2 regions of the Solibacillus sp. FSL W7-1436 genome follow, and region 2 is predicted to be linked to the other one. Evidence: a T-box and tRNA genes for the amino acid it is inferred to sense, from the RefSeq annotation. Region 2 holds a T-box; the other holds one or more tRNA genes.
The links. The T-box of region 2 lies ahead of MKX73_RS00410 (valine--tRNA ligase). A T-box ahead of a tRNA ligase gene usually reads a tRNA of that ligase, here a tRNA-Val.
Positions count from the first base shown of each region.

Region 1: it has a tRNA-Val gene. The T-box ahead of MKX73_RS00410 (valine--tRNA ligase) is inferred to sense a tRNA for this amino acid. The anticodon was not compared.

Region 1 covers NZ_JBBOWV010000001.1:3,448,268-3,455,339, reverse strand. The annotation lists gene queC (7-cyano-7-deazaguanine synthase QueC) at 1-529, shown strand, start outside; gene MKX73_RS17090 (VUT family protein) at 542-1,087, shown strand; tRNA gene MKX73_RS17085 (tRNA-Val) at 1,612-1,684, opposite strand; gene MKX73_RS17080 (hypothetical protein) at 1,808-2,029, opposite strand; gene MKX73_RS17075 (M48 family metallopeptidase) at 2,190-3,452, shown strand; gene MKX73_RS17070 (GNAT family N-acetyltransferase) at 3,542-4,327, shown strand; gene MKX73_RS17065 (DUF6366 family protein) at 4,476-4,667, shown strand; gene MKX73_RS17060 (hypothetical protein) at 4,835-5,359, shown strand; gene MKX73_RS17055 (hypothetical protein) at 5,439-5,657, shown strand; gene MKX73_RS17050 (glyoxalase) at 5,738-6,421, opposite strand; gene MKX73_RS17045 (S-layer homology domain-containing protein) at 6,679-7,072, shown strand, end outside.
Region 2 covers NZ_JBBOWV010000001.1:77,101-84,172, reverse strand. The annotation lists gene hemC (hydroxymethylbilane synthase) at 1-924, shown strand, start outside; gene MKX73_RS00435 (uroporphyrinogen-III synthase) at 914-1,657, shown strand; gene hemB (porphobilinogen synthase) at 1,654-2,634, shown strand; gene hemL (glutamate-1-semialdehyde 2,1-aminomutase) at 2,636-3,925, shown strand; gene MKX73_RS00420 (alanine racemase) at 3,989-4,576, shown strand; gene MKX73_RS00415 (hypothetical protein) at 4,624-4,815, opposite strand; T-box leader at 4,933-5,305, shown strand; gene MKX73_RS00410 (valine--tRNA ligase) at 5,363-7,072, shown strand, end outside.

The DNA of each region.
Region 1 (7,072 bases), 3.4 Mb from region 2:
ACTCGAGATTGAGTGTGCGAAACAGATTGCACAGGAGTTGAACGTACGACATCATATTTTAAATATGTCGCTCTTAAATCAGTTAGCACCGAATGCTTTGACGCGTGACGATATCGAAATACAAGAAGGCGTGGCAGGCGAGCTCCCCTCTACGTTTGTGCCAGGTCGTAATTTAGTTTTTTTATCTTTCGCAGGAATTTTAGCAAGCCAAATTGGCGCGAAGCATATTGTGACAGGTGTATGTGAAACCGATTTTAGTGGCTATCCAGATTGTCGCGATGCCTTTGTGAAATCCCTAAATGTCACATTAAATTTATCGATGGACACATCATTTGTTATTCATACGCCACTCATGTGGATTAATAAAGCCGAGACATGGGCTTTAGCAGATCAGCTAGGTGCGTTTGATTTTGTACGTCACAAAACATTGACATGCTATAACGGAATAATTGCGGATGGATGCGGGGAGTGCCCAGCATGTAAGCTTCGTCTGCAAGGAATGGAAGCTTATGAACAATCGTTAAAATAGGAGGATTTTATGATAAGAGTTTTACTTTATTTAGTATCAATTGTTACAGCAAATGTCGTAACCGCGAGATTTATGCCACTTGAATTCGGGATGTTTCTTGTACCGATGGGCTCCTTCTTTATTGGGGCGACATTTATTTTCCGAGACCTTGTTCAAAATAAATATGGCCGCAAAAAGACATACCTCTTTATTTTCCTAGCGTTAGTCTTATCAGCGGTGGTGTCTTATTCATTAGGAGATACATTAGTCATCGTCGCAGCTTCCGCCTTGTCATTTTTAGTAGCTGAAACGACAGATACAGAAATTTATACACGTTTAAAATTACCGATGGCGTGGCGTGTGTTTTATAGTGGAATTGTAGGCGGCTTGTTAGACTCAGTTATTTTTGTCGTTGTCGGCTTAAGTCCAATGGGTGCAGGCTTTATCCCTTGGGTAGCCGTCCCTGCAGCTATAGTGGGTCAAGTGATTGTAAAAATAGTCATGCAAATGATTGGCGCGGCTTTTTTAGCGCAAGGTTTAGTTTATAAAGAAAAGCGTCTCTCTAAAATGTCCGCCTGATTAATGTAATAATATGCTTAAGTATTTTTACCGCACTTACATTAGTTAAGCTGAACCGTCCCATAAGTAAATAAGGTTTTGAAAAAGCTTAAAGAACACGAATTATTCATGTTCTTTAAGCTCTTTTGTTATATGCTAACGGTAAGACTTAATGGTTGCAATATTGTTTCTGCGACATCTTCTTTTGAGATTTTTTGGAAGAATATTACTGCACGTCATTATCACAGGTGAAAGACACTACTTAACCTTATCAGAAGGTGTAGATAGCGTTAAAATTTCAAAGCGGTTAGGTCACGCCAACCCTAAAATCACATTGGAATTCTATGCACACCTATTGCCGAATGCAGATAATGACATTGCAGATATTTTTCACAACGCTATCCAAAGTAACACTAAATAATGGGGAAAAATCCTGCGGACAAATTGCGGACAAATCCAAAAGTTAAGGAGTAAGATAGAAAGTCTTCAAAAAAGAAAAAGCCAGCAAACATTGATATACCAACGTTTACGGGCACTTAAAATAATGGTCCCGACTGGTCTCGAACCAGCGACCCCCACCTTGTCGAGGTGGTGCTCTCCCAGCTGAGCTACAAGACCGCGATAAGAAACACCTATAACAATGTTCTTACCTGTTATTATAGCATCCACAGTGGGAGCGGTATATAGAAAACTGTTATATTTTTACTTTACTTTTAGAGAAACCTGCAATTTCCCCATAGATCAACGTCTTTTCTTTTTATCGTCTTTTAATAGAGCTTGTTTTTTATTTATTTTTTCCAGGGCGACATGGACGTGATATTTACTTTCTTCGATTTGAACGACATTTACGACCTTTCCTTTACGACCTTTTATTTTTAAATCCTCATCTACTTCAGGAATCCGTTCTAAACACTGACTCAGGACAGGCATATTATTTTCCAAATAATGAACAGCAAACAGCATGAATAAGCGCTCCTTATTAATTCAATTTTAGATTGTGTCAATTTATGAAGATTCCATGATCTATAGAACCTTCAAAAAATTAGATTGACCACCATAGTAGAAATGATTTCCGCATTTCAGTAATAGGATATGGTAACGAATGAATTGAGGTGTAGAAGGAATGACAAAAAAATGGGGTTTAATGGCGTTCTTTGCATTTGGACTGTATGTTGTTGCAATGTATTTGTATTTTTTCCATGGACAAAATAGCGGGATTCCAGCCGCTCTTCAAGGAACGGCTGCAGATCCAAGCACTTTTCTTACAACACAGGAGCTGTTATTAAGTGAAGAATTATCGAAAGTAAGAAATTTCCTGTTCTTTATTACAACTCCTTTGGAATGGCTGCTTTACTTCGTTATTTTAATTACGGGAATTTCACGTTTGTTCGAGAAATGGAGTGCTGAACAATTTAAATGGTCTGTATTCAGAACCGCAATGTATCTGTTCTTTCTGTCTCTGCTGTTGTTCATCCTTCAATTCCCGATGGACTATTATCGCTATACGCTCAGCAAAAGCTATGGGATCAGTACGCAAGTTTTTTCTTCGTGGATGCGGGAAAATATAATTGATTTTTGGCTGGATTTCGGGATGTCGGTCATCATAATTGCCGTTCTCTATTGGCTTATCAGAAAAAGTCCTAAAAAATGGTGGCTCTATGCATGGGCTTTAACTGTACCGTTTTCAATCTTCCTGATGTTTATTCAACCTGTCGTCATCGATCCGATCTACAATGATTTTTCTCCGTTAACAGATAAGGAGCTGGAGACGAAAATTCTATCTCTTGCTGAGCAGGCCGATATTCCATCTGACCATGTGTTTGAAGTGAATATGTCGGAGAAGACGAATGCTTTAAATGCCTATGTGACTGGAATCGGCGACAACTCCCGGATCGTGCTGTGGGATACGACCTTAAACCGGTTAACACATGATGAAATCCTCTTTATCATGGCACACGAGATGGGTCATTATTTGCTGAAGGATATTTATATTAACATCGCGGTCTATTTAGTTATGACGCTCATTGGACTATGGCTGATCGCAAAAATCATGCCTTGGATGATTCGCCGTTACGGACCAATCCTGAAAATTAAAGAAATGGGCAATTTGAATTCTTTGCCGTTGTTTTTGCTGATTTCATCATTTTTACTGTTCTTCTCCAGCCCATTGTCCAATGCGATATCACGTTATCAAGAAATCCGTGCAGATGAATTTGCAATCGAGCTGGTGGAAAATCCGGAAGCAGCGATTTCATCGTTTCAACAGCTGACGAAAGCCGGTCTTAGTGAAGTAAATCCGCCTGCACTTGTCAAATGGTTCCGCTATACGCATCCGCCAATGTTGGAAAGAATCGATAAAGTTGCCGAAGAAGTTGATGAGGATTAACCAAAAAACATGTATAATTAGTTTACTATATATATAAGAGCTTCAATTTTTTGCAATAAATTTTTGGGGGCATTGAAAGGAACGCGGCTATGGTCAAAAAAGAATGGATTGCACTTTTTCACAAAGAATTAAGGCAAGAAGCTGTAACACCAGGATTTATAAGAGAAGAAACAAACGATGTAGTTCGCCACATTTCGAAATTTAATGAAAACGGATTTATATTAGCTTCCAATGTAAATGAAAGGTCGGCAAGGGACGTGATTCGAAATGAGCTAAGTTATTTCGGTAACCTCAAGCAAGGTTTCGAATGGAAAGTGTACAGCTATGACAAACCTGATAATTTGACCGAAATACTTAAACAGGAAGGATTTACGATAGATGATCCAGAAGCACTTATGGTCATGAAATTAACGGATAGTCATCCTTTTCTTATAAATATCGATCTGCAGGCAGTGAAGGAAATTACGGATGAACAAGGCATCCAGGACCTTATTGTGCTGGAAGAGGCGATCTGGAATGGATCTCATAAAGAGCTTGGGGAAAGACTTTTGAGAGATAAACAAGATAATCCGGACTCGTTATATATTTATGGGTTTTATGAAGATGGCCGGCTTGTAAGCGCTGCTTGGATGTACTTGGAGAATAATTCGTCCTTTGCTAGCTTATGGGGAGGGTCAACGCTTCCGCAATACCGGGGCAATGGTTATTATTCAAAACTATTGGCCGTTCGTGCACAAAAAGCTTATGAGAAAGGGTATTCCTTCCTGACGGTAGATGCCAGTCCAATGAGCAGACCGATCCTTGAAAAGGCAGGTTTCAGTTGTCTAGCTTACTCGTATGGTTGCCAATCACCCAGTATTCCAGTGGCAGATTAGGATAGTGTGATCTAAATATTTTCATCAAGTTAAGCGCTACTCTTAAAAAGGATTAGCGCTTAATTTTTATTAACAGCAGTTGAATTTGATACACCCAAAGTAATACTGGATATTGTGTAAAAAAGTGTAGTAAAAGGAGGAATTTATATTGAACAAAGATCAAGAAACACCGGAAGCTAAAAGAGAAAGATTAAGGCAGCAAGAATTAAAGGGAAACCCGGCGGCGATGCATGGAGGAGGCCTTCAAGATCTGATCGGGGATTTAGGGTGGAAAGGTACAGGCATCCTTTTTCTTATAATCATCATCGCCATTGTAATTTATTTAGCATTTTTCAACTAGACGGTTTGATTAATTAATAGTGCACATAACTTACAAAAATATTCTTTTAGGCATATAAACGCGTACAGGAGAATTGCTTTGGTAAAATTACCTTATACATTGAATAATACGATTTCTAAAAAGGGGGATTTACCATTTCAATTAATTACTCGCCTCGGCTGGTTTTAATGGTACTTGCAGGACTCACACTGATCAGTTTGCCTTTTGTCAGACTAATTTTTCCTGTTTTCTATGTCCAAACATTTTTATATGATCCATCAGCAATCGTCCTTTTTCCGCATCGTTTAAATTTCACCCTGGTACTCGTGGCAAGTCTGTTATTATTTGTCGGATTCATCATCCCGTTAATCAGACAAAACAAATTCACTTATAGCCTGTTAGTTGCTTTTATTGCGGGGGCTATCTTTGTTTTTTATTTATCGGTTTTGAGTTATACATATATTGGAAAAGAAAGAGTTGTGTCGCATAATTTATTTGACGGGAAATCGTTCCAATGGACTGAAATTAAAGAAGTTGCGCTTGAGTACTACCAGGATGATACCGGCAGATATGAAGCATACAACTTTAAAGCAAATGACGGCAATTCCATTCGGATACCATTAAACGGCCACTTCCTATATGAGGATAAAAGCGAAATCTATAAAATAGCCAGACAAAACAATGTGTTGTTTATTGAACAGGAGAAAAATTAGCGCAGCCCACCCAATAAGACTTAAAATTCCGGAACACTTAATGATACAATAGTAGAATCTATCGAGATGGAGTGATGAATTGATGGAAATGTTGTATAATGGCGGTGGTGTTGGCGTGGTTGCGTTATTCGGGTTGTTACCAATTTTAATTAACTTAATGATCATTATTTTTGTAATCTATTTTATTGTGAAAGCGATAAAATTTATGGAAATGAAACAGAAATTAGATCAGGAAAAAAATGAAAAAATCGATCAGTTAATCCAACTGATGCACCAAAAGAAAAATGATAACATTTGATTAATGATGAGCATTTCGGTAATACATATTGCACAAACGAGCTTGTAGGAACAAGCTCGTTTTAGTTATGGTTGGAATCTTTAATATTGCTTCGAACTGACCAATTGCAGATCTTCATCAATTTTCAACATTACGCCATCCGCTAATAAAACCTCTAAAGGGAAAACTTCAGCATTCTTACTTGAGAAGAACCATGTACGGCCCTCATTTACGAATAAAAGGTAGGATGCATCTTCACGTGCTCCCATAAATGTTAACCCTTGTGCCGAAATTTCATTATGGTCCCGTTCAAAAATCGATACTTCATGAAACGTCGGTACGGATTTCAATTTATCCTTTACGACAATACTCATCTCCGACACCTTTTGAAGAGAGGAAGCGGTAAACGGTACCGCACTATGTCCAGCATCTGATAGGCGGCAAATAAATTCTACTATATTTCCTGCAGGGTCCTCAAAGTAGATGGATTTCGCGTCAATCCCTTCAAAGTAAACATCATCTTCACCTTGTTCTTGCGATAATGTTACTTTTCCTTTTGTCCATGCTTTCGCTTCTTCAAATTGATTTGAAGGGATATCAAAAGCAAAATGGTAGAATGGCTTTTCGTTTAAATGAGCCTTAATGAACGTGACTGCCGTTTCCCCAACATTCATTGTAAAGCGGTCTGCTTCTTCTGATAGTAGAGGGAATTGCAGCTTAGCCAAATAAAATTGTTTTGTTGCACCAAAGTTTGAAGCGTACATCGTAACATGTTTAATATTCATACATTTTCCTTCTCCCCGTTTGTGATAATTTTAAAGTTACCATGTATTCGTCAAATTCGAATCGTTAAATAGACTGAATTTCGAACAGTTTAAGGGTTTTCAACCACCATTTGCTAAATTTCCTTTGATTACATACATATAAAGTATTATTTTTTTCTGCAAATCTGGCTAATTCGAGATAATAATGTAAAATAATAGAGGATGAGAAAGGTTTTCTAATATAAAGATTCCAATGAAAAAAGAAAGGGAGCTAGTAAATGAAAAAGAAAATTTTGGCCGCATTCGGTGCGCTCATATTCGCGTGTATCTTGCCTTTAACGGAAGCATCTGCTGCAAGTACTAAGCAATTTTCATATGTGCCAGCTTCAAAGTATTTTGCCGAAGCAGTCTATGATTTGGCAGAGCGCAATATTTTAGGAGGCTACCCGGATGGTACATTCAAACCCGGCAACTCCATAACTAGAGGACAAGCAGCGGCAATTATTGCAAAAATGGTTAAATTGGACACGACCAATGTGAAAAACCCGAAATTTAAAGACGTCTCGACAGCAAACGGTTATTACAAAGCAATTGCCGCATTGGCGGAAAATGGAATTATTAGCGGCTACGGAGATGGCCGTTACGGTCCGAATGATCCGATCAAACGCGGAC
Region 2 (7,072 bases):
ATTATTGTAGGATCTCGAAAAAGTAAATTGGCATTAACACAAACAAACTGGTTTATTAATGAGTTGAAAGAAGCTGGCGTACCATTTGATTTCGAAATCAAGGAAATTGTAACAAAAGGTGACCGCATCTTAGATGTACAGCTTTCTAAAGTTGGCGGTAAAGGTCTATTCGTTAAGGAAATCGAACAAGCTCTATATGATAAAGAAATCGACTTTGCTGTGCATTCGATGAAAGATATGCCTGCAGTATTACCTGAAGGGCTGATCATTGGCTGTATTCCTCCACGAGAAGATGCCCGTGATGCCTTTATTTCAAATGGTCATGTGAAATTTGCCGATTTGCCAAAAGGTGCAATCGTCGGTACAAGTTCATTACGTCGCAGCGCACAATTATTACAGGCACGTCCGGATCTTGAAATTAAATGGATTCGAGGAAATGTCGATACACGTCTGAAAAAACTGGAAACAGAAGATTTCGATGCGATTATTTTAGCGGCAGCAGGGCTGAAACGACTTGGCTGGAGCGATGATGTTGTAACGGAATACTTAGATACTGATATTTGCCTTCCAGCTGTTGCACAAGGTTCATTAGGGATTGAATGCCGCGCGGATGATGCGGAGCTGCTTGAGCAACTGGCGAAATTAACAGATGCCACAACATGGGCTACAGCACATGCCGAGCGTTCGTTTTTAGCTGCGATGGATGGTGGCTGCCAAGTTCCGATTGCCGGCTATGCAACAGTAGATGGTGACCAAATTACATTAACAGGTTTAGTGGCGGCTCCGGATGCTTCTGTAACGTATAAGGAAACATTGACAGGAACTGACGCGGATGCAGTTGGTAAAGCAGTTGCCGCAAAATTAACTGAGCAAGGTGCCTTTGACTTAATTCAAAAAGTAAAGGCTGAGTTAGATGCCGAGTAATGAACTCTTAGGAAAAACATTGATTATTACAGGCTCGGCGGTTGTAAGATCTGTAGAGCAATTGATTGAGCAACATGACGGGAAAGTTTATAATTATCCATTAATCGAAACTGTGGAAAAGGTTTCTAAGGAAGATGAATACTATTTTCGTGAATTACCTGCATATGAGTGGCTCATTTTTACGAGCCAAAATGCGGTGAAAAGCTTTATCGATAAATGTAGACGGCATGAACAGACCATTCCTGAACCAATGAAAATTGCGGCTGTCGGTGAAAAGACAGCTGCTTTATTGCAGGAACAAGGCTATGAAATTCACTTTATGCCAACTGTTTACAGTGCTGATGTATTCGTGAAGGAATTTTCGATGAAACCGGGTGAACGTGCATTATTTGTACGCGGATCGAAGGCGAAAAAGACAATTCATGAAGGTACTGGAGCGGATGAATGGACCGTTTATGAAACACGTCCGTGCAAAAAGTATTTTTCGCAGTTAACGCAGTGCCTGCAGACAGAAAAACATCCGATTGTAATATTCGCCAGTCCTTCTGCGGTAGAAATTTATGCTGAGCACATTGTGCCGCATATAGACTGGCAAAATGTAAAATTTGCGTCGATTGGCCATGTAACAACAGCAGCTCTTGAAAAATACGGAGTTCAGCCAATTGTGCAACCGAAAATCTATACGATGCAAGCTGTAATCGAACAGCTCATCCTGGAGGAACAGACAAAATGACAGAACTATATTTCCAACGTCACCGTCGCTTACGTCAAAATGCAGCGATGCGTGCACTCGTAAAAGAAACATACCTGCAAAAAGAAGACCTTATTTATCCTTTGTTTATTATTGAAGGAGAAAATGTTAAAAACCCTGTAAGTTCAATGCCTGGCGTGTTCCAATTATCTTTGGATAACTTGGCTGCTGAAGTGGATGAAATTGTAGACTTGGGCATTCGTGCGGTATTACTTTTCGGAATTCCTAAAGAAAAGGATGCAGTCGGTACCGGTGCTTTCCATGATCACGGAATCGTACAGGAAGCGACACGTTTAATAAAAGATCGTCATCCCGAACTTCTGGTTGTAGCAGATACATGCTTATGTGAATTTACGGACCACGGGCATTGTGGTGTCATTGAAGGCGATCAAGTTTTGAATGATCCATCACTTGATGTGCTGGCGCGTACAGCGATTTCTCAAGCAAAAGCCGGTGCCGATATCATTGCACCATCGAACATGATGGACGGGTTTGTAACGGCGATTCGTGCTGGATTGGATTCAGCAGGCTTCCAGCATATTCCGATCATGTCTTATGCGGTAAAATATGCTTCAAGCTATTACGGACCATTCCGTGAAGCGGCAGAAGGAGCACCACAGTTCGGTGACCGCAAAACATATCAAATGGATCCTTCCAATCGAATGGAAGCAATTCGCGAAGCAACGTCGGACGTTGAAGAAGGTGCAGATTTCCTGATCGTAAAACCGGCATTAGCGTATATGGATATTATCCGAGATGTGAAAAACAGCTTCCCGTTACCTGTTGTGGCGTATAATGTATCAGGCGAATATTCAATGGTAAAAGCAGCTGCGCAAAATGGCTGGATCGATGAAAAAGCGGTTGTGCTGGAAACATTATTAGGTATGAAGCGTGCAGGTTCGGATTTAATCATTACTTATCATGCAAAAGACGTCTGTCGTTGGTTGGAGGAAAAATAATATGCGTAGTTACGAAAAGTCAAAAGCAGCATTTACAGAAGCGGTTGATTTAATGCCAGGCGGAGTAAACTCTCCAGTACGAGCATTTAAATCAGTAAACTTGGATCCGATATTTATGGATTCGGGCAAAGGTGCAGTAATTAAAGACATTGATGGCAATGAATATATTGACTATGTTTTATCATGGGGTCCTTTAATTTTAGGACATGCACACCCGGAAGTTGTTTCGGCTATTCAGGATCAGGCAGCTAAAGGTGCGTCATTCGGTGCCCCTACTGTTTCAGAAAACAAATTGGCAAAGCTTGTAATGGACCGTTTGCCATCAGTGGAAATGATTCGTTTTGTATCATCAGGTACAGAAGCAACAATGTCTGCACTACGCTTAGCGCGTGGATTTACTGGGCGTGACAAAATTTTGAAATTTGAAGGTTCATACCATGGTCATGGGGATTCACTGCTCATTAAAGCAGGTTCAGGTGTAGCGACACTTGGTTTACCGGACTCACCGGGTGTTCCGGCCGATATTGCCAAAAACACATTAACGGTTGCTTATAATGATCTGGAATCTGCAAAATTAGTATTCGAAAAATTCGGCGCTGATTTAGCTGCAGTTATTTTAGAACCGGTTGCCGGAAATATGGGTGTTGTTCCACCACAGCCAGGTTTCCTTGAAGGGTTGCGTAAACTGACAGAAGAAAATGGAACGGTTTTAATTTTCGATGAAGTTATGACAGGATTCCGTGTAGACTATGGCTGTGCCCAGGAATATTACGGAATTAAACCTGACCTTACTTGTTTAGGCAAAGTAATCGGTGGAGGTTTACCGGTTGGTGCATTTGGCGGAAAGCGCGAAATTATGGAGAAAATCGCTCCGGCGGGTCCTATTTACCAGGCAGGTACATTATCAGGTAACCCGTTAGCGATGACAGCCGGCTATGAAACATTAAGCCGTCTGAACAAAGACTCATATGAATACTTCCGCAAACTGGGAGATCAGTTGGAAGAAGGTTTCCGTGCGGCAGCGACGAAATACAATATTCCGCATACAGTAAATCGTGCAGGGTCGATGATTGGTTTCTTCTTCACGAACGAAGATGTTATCGATTTTGAATCGGCGAAAAGTTCGGATTTAGAGCTGTTTGCAGAATACTTCAAGCTAATGGCCGAAGAAGGAATTTTCCTGCCGCCATCACAATTTGAAGGATTATTTATTTCAACTGCGCATACAGAAGAACATATCGCAAAAACAGTTCAGGCATTCCATAATGTCTTTGAAAAATTAGCGAGATAATCTCATAAATAAATCATAAATTCCCTTTCTACGCATAATGTAAGCGTAGGGAGGGGATTTTTTATGCAACAGTGGGAAATGAAAGAGACATTTACATTTCCAAAGCAATTAGGAAATGTTCAAGAGAATTCTAAAATAGTAGTTGAACCGAAATGGCATGAAGAGATTAGCGAAGATTCCGTCGTAGTAAGAGGAATTTATGTAGTAAAAGGAAATATTCAATTTGATCATGTAGCACGCGAGGATGAAATTGAGGATGGTATCTATATCGAACATATGGATATTGAAAAAGATCAAGGCTATTTCGAATACGCCCTGCCTTTTTCAGTAGATTTTCCAAATGATGATATTCAAACTGTTTCGCTTCGCATAGAGGATATTAAAGTAGAGCCGAATAATGGCTACTGTTCATGCAGCTGGGCAGTCCATTGCGATGTGGAAAAGAAAGTACAAGCAGTTGCTGAAGTAGAAAAGCCGGCACCGGTTAAAGAAGTCGTTGTCGAACAGCCTAAAGAAGAGGAAAAACCCCGACTTCAAGCGGAGAAGGAGATTGAATCAACGCAGATGCCCCAAACCGTTCCCCATGAGCTTGATTTTCTGGAACAGCTGGCAGATGCATATAGCCGCGTGCAAATACAATTGAAAAAATAAAAAAATGTTCCGTAAGAATTGATGCTTACGGAACATTTTTTGCGATTTCAAATAAAATCAGTGAGCAATAAGTAAGTAAATAAAATTAGAATGGCCAGCAATAATATATCACCCGTTGTCGGAAGGAAGACCGTTCGAACCGCCTGGAAAATCGTAATCGGCAAAATACAATGGCGCATAAAGAAACGGAATTTCCGAAGCCATGGGGGCAATAAATAAGGATTGTAGTTTTTTCGCAATGTCCAAACTCCTTTTGCATAGTATATGTGAAGAGCGCAAATAACGTGTTAAAGTATATTCCCCATTCGTGCTTGATATTTCATTGAAAACAGCTTAAAATAAAGTGCAACTATATAATTGAAGCGAAGATTAGGAAGAGTATGTATGAGATCGATGGCAAGAGAGGAAACGGCAGCTGAAAAGTTTCTCCATCAACCATGCAGAAGGTAGCCTAGGAGCTGACTTAGTGAACTACTAGTAGCTAGGATCCGGTTAAACACCGTTATCGAATGAAGTGCCGAAAAGCTTAATGAAAATTATGCGAGCGTATGACGGGACAAAGGCTTAAAAGAAAGCGTTTGTCAGTCAAGAAACGACGAAGCGAAGCAACCGCAGTGAACATTTGGTTCATGAGGATTGCTGAGTGAGGAGTGACGAAGAATACGAACGCTTGACTTAAGCCGCTCGGAAATAAAGGTGGTACCGCGAATTAACTCCCTCGTCCTTTTTTAAGACGAAGGGAGTTTTTTTATGTCCAATAATAAGGTGACAAAGGAGAGATTCATCATGACGGAAATTACAATGCCAACAAAATACGATCCGCAGCAAACTGAAGCCGGCCGCTATGAATGGTGGTTAAAAGGCAAGTTTTTCGAAGCAGATCCAACAAGCGATAAGGAACCATATTCTATTGTTATCCCGCCGCCAAACGTAACAGGCAAACTGCATCTTGGCCACGCTTGGGATACAACATTGCAAGATATTCTAATTCGTATGAAACGCATGCAAGGGTATGATGCACTATGGTTGCCAGGTATGGACCATGCGGGTATTGCGACACAGGCAAAAGTTGAGGAAAAATTACGCGGTGAAGGTATTTCCCGCTATGACCTTGGCCGTGAAAAGTTCCTTGAAAAAACATGGGAATGGAAAGAAGAATATGCTTCTCACATCCGTGCACAATGGTCGAAGTTAGGTTTGGGCCTAGACTATACTAAAGAGCGTTTCACACTTGATGAAGGCTTATCTGATGCAGTAAAAGAAGTATTCGTTAAATTATACGAAAAAGGCTATATTTACCGCGGTGAGCGTATTATTAACTGGGACCCGGCTGCCAAAACAGCCCTTTCAGACATCGAAGTAATCCATAAAGAAGTAGAAGGCGCATTTTATCATATGGAATACCCGCTTGCTGATGGTTCTGGTAAATTACGCGTTGCAACAACTCGCCCGGAGACAATGCTAGGTGACTCTGGTGTAGCTGTACACCCGGAAGATGAGCGCTATGCACACTTAGTAGGGAAAACAGTTATTTTACCTATCGTAGGTCGTGAAATTCCGATCGTTGCAGATGACTACGTAGATATGGAATTCGGTACAGGTGTTGTGAAAATGACACCAGCACATGACCCGAACGACTTTGAAGTTGGGAACCGTCATGACCTGGAACGTATTTTAGTGATGAACGAAGATGGTACAATGAATGACTTAGCCGGCAAATATGCGGGTATGGATCGTTTCGAATGCCGTAAGCAAATCGTTGCAGATTTACAAGAAGCAGGCGTATTAATCGAAATCGAGCCACATGTACACCAAGTTGGACATTCAGAGCGTACGAATGCTGTTGTAGAACCATATCTTTCTAAACAGTGGTTCGTAAAAATGGCTCCACTTGCTGAAGAAGCGCTAAAAATGCAGGCTGATGAAAACGAAAAAGTAAACTTCGTACCAAATCGTTTTGAAAACACATATAACCGCTGGATGGAAAATATCCATGACTGGTGTATTTCCCGTCAATTATGGTGGGGACATCAAATCCCGGCTTGGTATAACAAAGAAACAGGCGAGCTTTATGTAGGTAAAGAAGCACCCGAAGATGCCGAGAATTGGACACAGGACGAAGATGTTCTTGATACATGGTTCTCATCTGCTTTATGGCCGTTTTCTACAATGGATTGGCCAAATGAAGAATCTGAAATGTTCAAGCGCTACTACCCGACAAATACGTTAGTAACGGGCTATGACATCATCTTCTTCTGGGTAAGCCGTATGATTTTCCAAGGGAAAGAATTTACAGGCGAGCGTCCATTTAAAGATGTTTTAATCCATGGTTTAGTTCGTGATGCTGAAGGACGCAAAATGTCCAAATCACTTGGTAACGGGGTTGACCCGATGGATGTAATCGACCAATATGGTGCGGATTCATTGCGTTACTTCCTTGCAACAGGTTCATCTCCAGGTCAGGATCTACGTTACTCTACAGAAAAAGTGGAATCT